DNA from 3 places in the Sodalis ligni genome. Region 1 is predicted to be linked to each of the others. Evidence: riboswitches for the same ligand, from Rfam matches in the RefSeq annotation. Region 1 holds a riboswitch; each other region holds the start of a gene.
What was found. A riboswitch is a leader RNA that binds a small molecule or an ion and turns the genes downstream of it on or off. The one in region 1 is predicted to bind thiamine pyrophosphate.
Positions count from the first base shown of each region.

Region 2: another riboswitch for thiamine pyrophosphate. It lies ahead of thiM (hydroxyethylthiazole kinase); the one in region 1 lies ahead of thiC (phosphomethylpyrimidine synthase ThiC).
Region 3: another riboswitch for thiamine pyrophosphate. It lies ahead of thiB (thiamine ABC transporter substrate binding subunit); the one in region 1 lies ahead of thiC (phosphomethylpyrimidine synthase ThiC).

Region 1 is NZ_CP075169.1:6,067,341-6,070,617, reverse strand. It holds gene thiC (phosphomethylpyrimidine synthase ThiC) at 1-1,785, opposite strand, end outside; TPP riboswitch at 1,888-2,001, opposite strand; gene rsd (sigma D regulator) at 2,112-2,633, opposite strand; gene nudC (NAD(+) diphosphatase) at 2,728-3,277, shown strand, end outside.
Region 2 is NZ_CP075169.1:4,388,999-4,392,275, reverse strand. It holds gene GTU79_RS20525 (helix-turn-helix transcriptional regulator) at 570-998, shown strand; gene GTU79_RS20520 (hypothetical protein) at 1,269-1,616, shown strand; TPP riboswitch at 1,646-1,746, shown strand; gene thiM (hydroxyethylthiazole kinase) at 1,786-2,580, shown strand; gene thiD (bifunctional hydroxymethylpyrimidine kinase/phosphomethylpyrimidine kinase) at 2,577-3,277, shown strand, end outside.
Region 3 is NZ_CP075169.1:4,979,905-4,983,181, reverse strand. It holds gene thiP (thiamine/thiamine pyrophosphate ABC transporter permease ThiP) at 1-1,155, opposite strand, end outside; gene thiB (thiamine ABC transporter substrate binding subunit) at 1,131-2,111, opposite strand; TPP riboswitch at 2,155-2,273, opposite strand; gene sgrR (HTH-type transcriptional regulator SgrR) at 2,311-3,277, opposite strand, start outside.

The sequences.
Region 1 (3,277 bases):
GGAAATCTTCATTGAACAGAACTTCGGTCCGCACATGGAACAGAAATGCGCCACTTTCCCCGACTCCTGAGGCAGGGTTTCATCGTGGTAAGCGCGCGCGGTGGCGGGGTCCAGAGCCAGGTTGAACTGATCCTCCCAGCGGAATTCAAACCGCGCCTTGGACATGGCGTTGTCGCGAATCTGCGCGCCGGGGTGGCCTTTGGCCAGATCCGCGGCGTGGGCGGCGATTTTGTAGGTAATAAGCCCCTGTTTCACGTCCTCTTTGTTCGGCAGGCCCAAATGTTCCTTGGGCGTGACGTAGCACAGCATGGCGCAGCCGAACCAGCCGATAAGCGCCGCGCCGATGCCGGAGGTGAAATGATCATAGCCGGGGGCAATGTCGGTGGTCAGCGGCCCGAGCGTGTAAAAAGGCGCTTCGTGGCAGTGCTCCAACTGCTCGGTCATATTGCGGCGAATCATATGCATGGGGATATGGCCGGGGCCTTCGATCATGACCTGGACGTCATATTCCCACGCGATTTTGGTGAGTTCGCCGAGGGTATAGAGTTCGGCGAACTGCGCCTCGTCGTTGGCATCCTGGATGGAACCGGGTCGCAGGCCATCACCCAGCGACAGCGCGACATCATAGGCGGCGCAGATTTGGCAGATGTCGCGGAAATGCTCATACAGAAAGCTTTCCTTGTGATGGGACAAGCACCATTTCGCCATAATGGATCCGCCGCGGGAGACGATGCCGGTTAACCGTTTGGCGGTCATAGGCACATAGCGAAGCAGCACGCCGGCATGAATGGTAAAGTAGTCCACCCCTTGTTCCGCCTGCTCCAGCAGGGTATCGCGGAAAGTTTCCCAGGTCAGGTTCTCCGCCACGCCGTTGACCTTTTCCAGCGCCTGATAAATGGGCACCGTACCGATGGGGACCGGACTGTTGCGCAGTATCCATTCCCGTGTTTCGTGGATATAGCGGCCGGTGGAGAGATCCATGACGGTATCCGCGCCCCAGCGCGTGGACCATACCAGTTTTTCCACTTCTTCTTCAATGGAGGAGCTCACCGCCGAGTTGCCGATGTTGGCATTCACCTTCACCAGAAAATTGCGGCCGATAATCATCGGCTCTGATTCGGGATGGTTGATATTGGCGGGGATGATGGCGCGGCCGGCGGCGACCTCCCGCCGCACGAATTCCGGCGTGATATTTTCCGGCAGCTCAGCGCCGAAGCCATGGCCGGGATGCTGTTGCAACAGCACTTCGCCGCGGATTCGTTCACGGCCCATGTTTTCCCGCAGCGCGATGAACTCCATTTCCGGCGTCACGATACCCGCCCGGGCATAATGTAACTGGGTGACGCAGCGCCCGGATTTGGCGCGCTGCGGCATATGGCCCGGCGCAAAGCGGATTTCATCCAGACCGTCGTCGGCACGGCGTTCCCCGCTGTAACGAGAGCTTAATTCACTGACGGTTTCGGTATCCGCCCGGCGTGCGATCCAGCGAGCCCGCAACGGAAACAAACCGGCGCGTACGTCAATAGTTATCTCCGGGTCGCCATAGGGGCCGGCGGTATCGTATATCGGCACCGGCTCGTTCTGTTCATAGCGGGGGGCGCTTTTATCACCACCGATCATGGTGGGACTGAGCTTTATTTCACGCATCGGCACCCGGATATCGGCACTGCTGCCCTGCAAATAAATGCGGCGTGAGTTAGGGAAAGCCTCGCCTTTGAGGCGATTGATAAAATCCTGGGCCTGTGCCCGCTGTTCGCGGCGGGACGGAGTGGTGGGTAGAGACATAGCAATTCCTCATAATGAAGTTAGGGAAAATTGCTTGTCCGGAGCGCTACGGGAGTAATAAGACAGGGCTGGAATCATATGTCGATTGACGATGATTCGTGGCGTTGAATTACTCTTGTTCCCTTCGCGGGTATTAACCCGATCAGGTTCCGCGGATCCCGAATTAACGGTCTCAGCCTGGCGTAATGTACGCGCTAGGCACTCCGACAAGATACCGGCTCATAACGAGCCAACGTTTGCTGACAAAGTGCCCCTACTCGTTGACGCCGGGGCGATTGGTCAGCGTTGCGGCTCAGATGAGCCGAAAAGGATGCTCAGACCCGACGTTAAGCCAGGCGCGAGGCATCCGGGTCATTATTGGCGGCGGGTTCCGAGGGCCGATAGTCCGCTCGGTGCTCCAACGCCTTTTGAATCAGCTTGTCCTCCAGCGAAAACCGGGTGCCCAGCGCCTCGCCGACGCCGGAAAGGGCTTCCTGGAACTCCATGCAGTTGTCATGATCCACGGCGGTCTCAAATTGGCTGTCATAAAACGACATGATTTGTTGCGTATTTTCCTGCAAAGCCTGGTAGATCTGCGTTATTAAAAGACGGTTGGGACCGCTTTCGTCCGCCTCCGGCACGATACGATCGTACACATGAAAATGGCCGGCGGACAGATAGTCCACGAGATGATGGCAAAAGTCGTCCAGCGCGTTTTCATCCAGAGGAGTATGCTTTTCTTTGTTGGGCTTAAGACCGATGAGATGGTAATAAGCAACCAGTAAGCCCCGGCGGGCCACCAGCCATTGGTCAATAAGTTCGTTACTGCCGCCAACCCGTTGAGCCAAGATTTCCAGCTGGTTTAACATGACAGACTCCGATGTAATAAAAAGTAACGCTGCGTTATTTATCTTTTAAAGCTAAATTCTAGATTGCCAGTGAAAAAGGGGTAGTGCAACTAAAATGGAACAAGAACTCAGCGGTAACGAACACGGCTGGTGGGTTGTCAGCCAGAACAGCAAATTGTGGTTACCCCAAGGGGAATTGCCGTTTGGTTTGGCCTCCGCCTGGTCGCTGCAGGGGTTTACTGCAACCCCCATCGGCGAATGGGCAGGGTCTATCGCCTGGCTGGTACGCCATACCATGCCCAGGGACATGGGATCGGTCCGGCAGATCATTGACCAAGACCCCGGCCTGTTCCAATTGGCAGGGAGGGGTGTCCAGCTGGCGGAATTCTACCGGGCCCACCGGTTTTGCGGCTACTGCGGACATACCATGCGCATTAGCGGCAAAGAGTGGGCTTGCCTGTGCGATCATTGCCATGAACGCTATTACCCGCAAATCGCTCCATGCATTATAGTTGCGATTCGCCGGGGCGATGAAATTTTGCTGGCCCAGCATACCCGCCATCGCGGCGGCATCTATACCGTGCTGGCCGGATTCGTCGAAGTGGGTGAAACGCTGGAGCAAACGGTGGCCCGCGAGGTCATGGAAGAGACCAAGGTGAAGGTGA
Region 2 (3,277 bases), 1.7 Mb from region 1:
TGTCAATACTTTGATGGTTGTGGCCCTTCCGGACCGAATCCGCGGTTTCGGCCGGTTAAAACGGACCGCCGGGCGGCGGCGACGGCATTAAGGTATCAGTGGGTCAATTTTCCTAACAGATAAGGATATCCCTTGTTCTATTAGTAGTTGCATCAATACCTGGCCTCTTATATTATCGAAAATCCTCTTGAAATTAACCTTTCAGCCAGTCATTAATTACCTGGCGGGAATATTAAATGATGAGTATTAGTTAATATTGCAGGCATAGATTATGGAAAAATCAGTTGAAAACAGCCAAGATGTTTTTATCACAGCCATGAAAAAGAACTTAAGCTCTATCTTATCCAGATTTTCAAGAATACTCATGTTTTTGTTTTGCTTACTTAATGATGAACAAATCACACAGTTTTCCTGCCTCTATAATATCCGATTATCCGGCGGGCTGGATTAATCAATATAAAACCATGGCTATCAAAAATTGATCCGGTCATGATCATCGCATGTCGGAAATTTTCGCCATTTATTTGGCCTGACAATCTGGCGATAATCCATCAGCACAGTTTTTCAATCTGTCGAAATTTTATCGTCTGAACAGCGGTTATACCTTCACGTTGCATGACGGCGACGACAACCTGGCGACGCTGAGCCTCACCAATCGCACCGGCAGCTCGGATTTTTATCGTATCATCGAGCAAAATAAGGAAAAATTCCAGATGCTGTTGATTACCACTCATGAAAAAGTGATCAATTTTATGCGCGCCGAAACGCGCGCTATGCAGCCTTACAGCGGCCCACCCACCCATGCGCTGCTATCGCCCAGGGAAAAAGAAGTATTATTCTGGGCCAGCGCGGGTAAAACCTATGGCGAGGTGGCCACTATTCTTACCATCAGAGAAGGAACGGTAAAATTTCACATAAGAAATATTATTGATAAGCTTGGCGTTGTCAATGCTAAACATGCCATTAGCCGTGCCATGGAGCTCAAGCTTTTCAGTTAATGCTTTATGAACGATAAGGTTGGATAAAATTATCTTCGCTGGTCTTGTGTGTTCTGTTTTATTAAACCAGATCCATATATTGATGTACTAATTACATTCATTTTCTCAGGGTTTCACCTCGGAAAGCTAAAACCTGATGTTGATTGTAGCTGCGTTTATACCCTCTCTTTTAATCTAATCGGACGGGATACCGGCGCCGCGAAGTTGTAGACAGTGTCGGTAGTAGACATTGAAAATATAGCAGGAAGCAAATAGGATTGATTATATTACATGTGTAAAATTATTGCCCCTTATCTGCTTTTTTTATTCCCATTGATGGCCTTCGCCTCCAATGTTGTTGATAAAGAGGTGCTGCAACGCATTTTGAATAACGTTTCCCATGAGTGCCTTGGCAATCCGGCCTGGCCAATCTCCCTGCCGGTGGATAACGATCCCTGGCTCTTGGGCCGTCTCGAGGCCTTGGCCGAGTCGGGGCTGGTTCAGCCGGCCTGGCTTGATAATCGCCCCGTCTGGCTGCTGACCCCCACCGGCGCAGTTTCCTCGCCCCGCTCCGGCGATGGGTGCATCGGCCGGATGCTGTTGCGGCATGGCTTGCAAGAAGTCCCCTGCGATCGTTGATCTTTTCTTCCCGCACCCGGATAATCAACAGACTTGACTCGGGGTGTCCGTTGTTACGCAGCGGACTGAGATTTAACCCGCATAACCTGATCTGGATAATGCCAGCGTAGGGAAGTCACGGCGTCCCTTCCTCCGGATCCCGTCTTCTTTAACGCCGGCTGGGAGCAATATGACTGTACAACCTATGGAATTTCCCGGCCTGACCGCGGCCGCCTCCCTTGATTTGCTTCGGCAGCATGCGCCGCTGGTGCATTGCTTGACCAATGACGTGGTGCAGGCTTTTACCGCCAATACCCTGCTGGCGCTCGGCGCCGCGCCGGCAATGGTGGTCGATCCGGAAGAGGCGGCGCAATTCAGCGCCATGGCCGATGCCCTGCTGGTGAATATCGGCACGCTGCGCCGCCGCCAGGCGGAGGCCATGCTGGCCGCCGTCCAGGCCGCTAACGAGGCCGGCACTCCGTGGGTACTCGATCCGGTGGCGGCGGGACCTCTTGCCTATCGAACCGGGTTCGCCCATAGTCTCCTGCCGCTGCGCCCGGCCGCCATCCGCGGCAATGCCTCCGAGATCCTGGCCTTGGCCGGCGAGAGCGCTCTGGGACGCGGCGTGGACAGTGCCGATGATTCCAGCCTGGCCCTGTCCGCCGCCCGGAAGCTGGCCACGGACCATCACACGCTGGTGGCGGTAACGGGACGGGTGGATTTTGTCACCGACGGGGAGCGGATATGGTCCATCAATGACGGCCATCCGCTGATGACCCGGGTGACGGGGACCGGCTGCGCGTTATCGGCGGTGGTGGCGGCCTTTTGCGCGCTGCCGGGGGATCGTTTGTCGCACGTGGCCGCCGCCTGCAAAGTCATGGCCCGCGCCGGCCGGCTCACCGCGGCTGACGTCAAGGGGCCCGGCAGTTTTGCCGTGGATTTCCTTGATAGACTCTATACTCTCCAGGGAGAGCAGCTGCAATGAGCCGCATCCGGAATCTCTTGACCATCGCCGGTACCGATCCCAGCGGCGGGGCCGGCATCCAGGCCGATATGAAAACCTTTTCGGCCCTCGGCGCTTACGGCACCACGGTAATTACCGCCCTGGTGGCGCAAAATACCCGCGGCGTGCAATCCATTTATCCCATCACTCCTGAGTTTGTAGGTGAACAGCTGGACTCGGTGCTCAGCGATGTGCGTATCGACAGCGCCAAAATCGGCATGCTGGGGCAGGGGGATATCGTCCGGGTAGTGGCGGAAAAACTCCGGCAATATCCCATCCCCTTCGTGGTGCTGGACACGGTTATGGTGGCAAAAAGCGGTGATTTCCTGCTGGCGCCGGATGCGGTGTCGGCGCTAAGGGATGAACTGTTGCCGCTGGCATCCATCATCACCCCCAACCTGCCGGAGGCGGCGGCATTATTGAACTGCCCGCCGGCAGACGATGAAAGCGGCATGCGTGAGCAGGGCCGGGCGCTGCTGGCGTTGGGTTGCCGGGCGGTGGTGATGAAAGGCGGCCATCTGCATGGAGAATCCAGCCCCGATTGGCTGATTACCGCCGACGGGGAGCTGCGGTTCGATGCCCTGCGGGTCAATACCCGCCATACCCACGGCACCGGCTGTACGCTGTCCGCCGCGTTGGCGGCGTTGCGCCCGCAATATGACGACTGGGAGCAAACCCT
Region 3 (3,277 bases), 1.1 Mb from region 1:
GACAATGCCCGGCATCGCCAGGATCAGCATGCCGCTCAGGTCGAGCATTTGCGCTCCCCATAAAGAACGGCGTAACCGCAGTTCCCGGCTGCTCCATAACAGCATCAGCGTTAGGGTAATACACAGCAGGCCGGCGCCGAGGGCAATCCGTAACGAGGTGAGCATGGCCGACCATAAGGCCGGCCGGGCCAGGGCCGAGGCAAGGTCGCGGTTGATACCGTCGGCGACCACCGCCAGCAAGGGGGGCAGCAACAAGAGTAATGCCATGACGATAACGATCCCGTCGATGATTCTTCCCCGGTGCCTGTCGCGGGGATTGCGCCAGGCTGACGGCCGGGTGTCCCCCACCGGAAAAGCCTTGGCCAGACGCTGGCTGAACAGTACCAGGCCCAGGCAGCAGATCATTTGCAGCAATGCCAGCAGCGCCGCGCGGCCGGGATCGTAGTCGTAGCTCAGCGCTTGGTAAATGGCCAGTTCGATGGTGGTGGCTCCGGGCCCGCCCCCCAGGGATAGCACGGTGGCGAAACTGGCGAAGCACAGCATAAAAATCAGCGCCGCCGCCGGCAGTAGCTGACGGCGCAACCAGGGCCACTCCAGCAGCCGGAAAAAATTCCAGCCGCTGATATTGAGCTGTGCCGCCAGCTGGCGCTGTTCCACCGGGATACTTTCCAGTCCCTGTAGCAGCAGCCGCGTCGCCAGCGGCAGGTTAAAAAAGACATGGGCCAGCAGGATACCCGGCAAACCATAGGGGGAGAAACCATAAGGCAAGTGCAGCGCCGCGCTTATCTGCGCCAGCCAGCCCTGGCGGCCGTAAACGTCCAATATACCGAATACCGCCACCAGCACCGGCATCACCAGCGTCATGGCGCAAAAGCGCAGCAGCAGCAGGCGGCCGGGGAAACGACGGCGAAAAAGCGCCCGGGCGAGAAAAATCGCCGGCAAGACCGACAGTACCGCCGACAGCAGCGCCTGCCAGAGGGTAAAACGCAGCACATGGCGAAGATAGCCGTCGGTCAGCATATCCCGCCATTGGGTGGCCGGGGCATTGATCCATAACGCGCCGACGGCCGACAGCGCAATGGCGGCCAGCAGCGCGGCCGCCAACAGTCCCGGCCACAGCCAGCGGGGGATTATTGGCTGACGGCGCGCAGCCATGTCTGGGTCCAATTGTTCCGTTGTTTCGCCACTTCCTGCGGCGTATAGGACAGCGTTTTTTGCGGCGGCTGGTCAAAACCGGCCGGCAGCGGAGTCTTTATCACCGGGTACATCCAGTTGCCGGTGGGGATGGTCTGCTGGAAGGCCGGCGTCACCATAAAATGCATAAACTGCTGCGCCAGCTCGGGATTTTTACTGGCGGCCAGTTGGCCGGCCACTTCCACCTGCACGTAATGCCCTTCGCTGAAGGACGCTGCGGCGTAATTATCCTTTTTCTCTTCCACTATATGGTAGGCCGGCGAGGTGGTGTAGCTGAGCACCATATCCGCTTCCCCTTTCAGGAACAGCCCATAGGCCTCGCTCCAGCCCTTGGGCACGGTAACGGTCTTTTTCGCCAGACGTTGCCAGGCCTGTGGCGCGTCGTCGCCATAGACTTTTTGCACCCACAGCAGTAAACCCAGTCCGGGGGTGCTGGTGCGGGGATCTTCATAGATGATTTTCAGCGGCGCCGGGCCATCGATAAGCTCATGCAGGCTGGCGGGGGGATTTTTAAGCTTGTTTTTATCGTAGACAAAGGCGAAATAGCCGTAATCAAAAGGCAGAAAAGTAGCGTCATGCCAGCCTCCGGGCAGGATAAGTCCTGCGGTATCCACGTTATGGGGTTTAAACAGATGGGTATCCTGGGCGGCCTGGATCAGATTATCATCCAACCCCACCACCACATCCGCACTGCTTTTTTTCCCTTCGATGCGCAGGCGATTGAGCAGCGCGACGCCGTCTTCCTGGACGATGAATTTCAGTTCACAGCCGCATTGGGCTTCAAAGGCCTTTTTAATAGCCGGGCCGGGGCCCCATTCGGAGGCGAATGAATCATAGGTGTAAACCGTCAATACGGGTTTTGCCCATGCGGGTATGGAAGCCAGTAAAATAAGGGAAGGTAACCATTTTTTTATCACGTTGCGCTCCTGAAAAGAAGTATGGCAAAGGAGTTCTGAGGCAGCGCGGCGCGCTCTCAAATCCCTTCGCCGGTATTAACCGGATCAGGTTCGACGGGTGTGGTCTCAGCGAAATTCACCGGCGGCATAGTGCCGGAAAAAATCGCACCCCGTTGAGAACGCGTTCATTGTAGTGGGTTTGTTCGCCTCTTGACAGCGTTTAGGAATCCGGCGGCGCAAACCAGGCGGATTTGAAATCGAACCAGCCGAGGGCATTCATGCGCACGCCGCGCATGCTGCGTTGCCCTTGCAATATCATCCGGTGGTGAAACAGAGGGTGCAGGCGATAATCGGTGACCAGCGCGCTGCACCACTCCGCCAGCGGTAATTGCCGGCTGCGCCAGGTTTGCGCTATCCGGGCGAAATCAGTTTGCAGGCAGTGATGCAGTAACGGCATTTCATAGAAGGTAGCGAACAGCGAGAATTCCAGCGGCGGGGAGAAGTTGGCGCTGCCAAGCCAAATGTCGCTCTGCGCCGCGCCCTGATGCCAGGCTTCGTAGTTCAGGGTGTTGACGGTCAACTGGATATCCAGTCGTGCCAGGACCTCGGTCAAGGCGCGGCATAAATCATCAAATTCGGAATGGGCGTGGTAAACCGTCAGCCTGAGATGGGTCAGTCCCGACGGTTTCGGGCGCGCCTCGGCGACCTTGTTGTGGTGCCAGCGCGGCAGGATACCGTAGGCCGGCGACCAGTAGTGCTGATAGGCCGGTCCGGCCTGCACCAGCATGGATATCGGGTCGATGTTTTCGCAGAGCCAGCGGCGATGTTCCGGGTTTTGCATCAGCGGCGAGCGCTGATCGAACAGAATAAAATAGCAGCCGTCCCCCAGGCGGGTTTCCAGCTCATCATGGCCGCTGTCGTCTCCTTGCAGTTGCACCCCTGAGTAGGTCAGCTCAGCGGTAAGATCCGGCAATACCCAGATATTCACCTCATCAATCAGTGCTCGATAGCCGAAATAGTCATCAAAAGCCCGGATTTTCAGCTGGCTCGGGCCATTGTTGACTACGGCATAGGGCCCGGTGCCGATGGGACGTCGGGTAAAATCAGGTAATGTTTGCCACTCCTGCGGCAAGATCATGGCCGATACGCTGCTCAGCAGCCAGGGCAGCCATTCGTCCGGCGCGGAC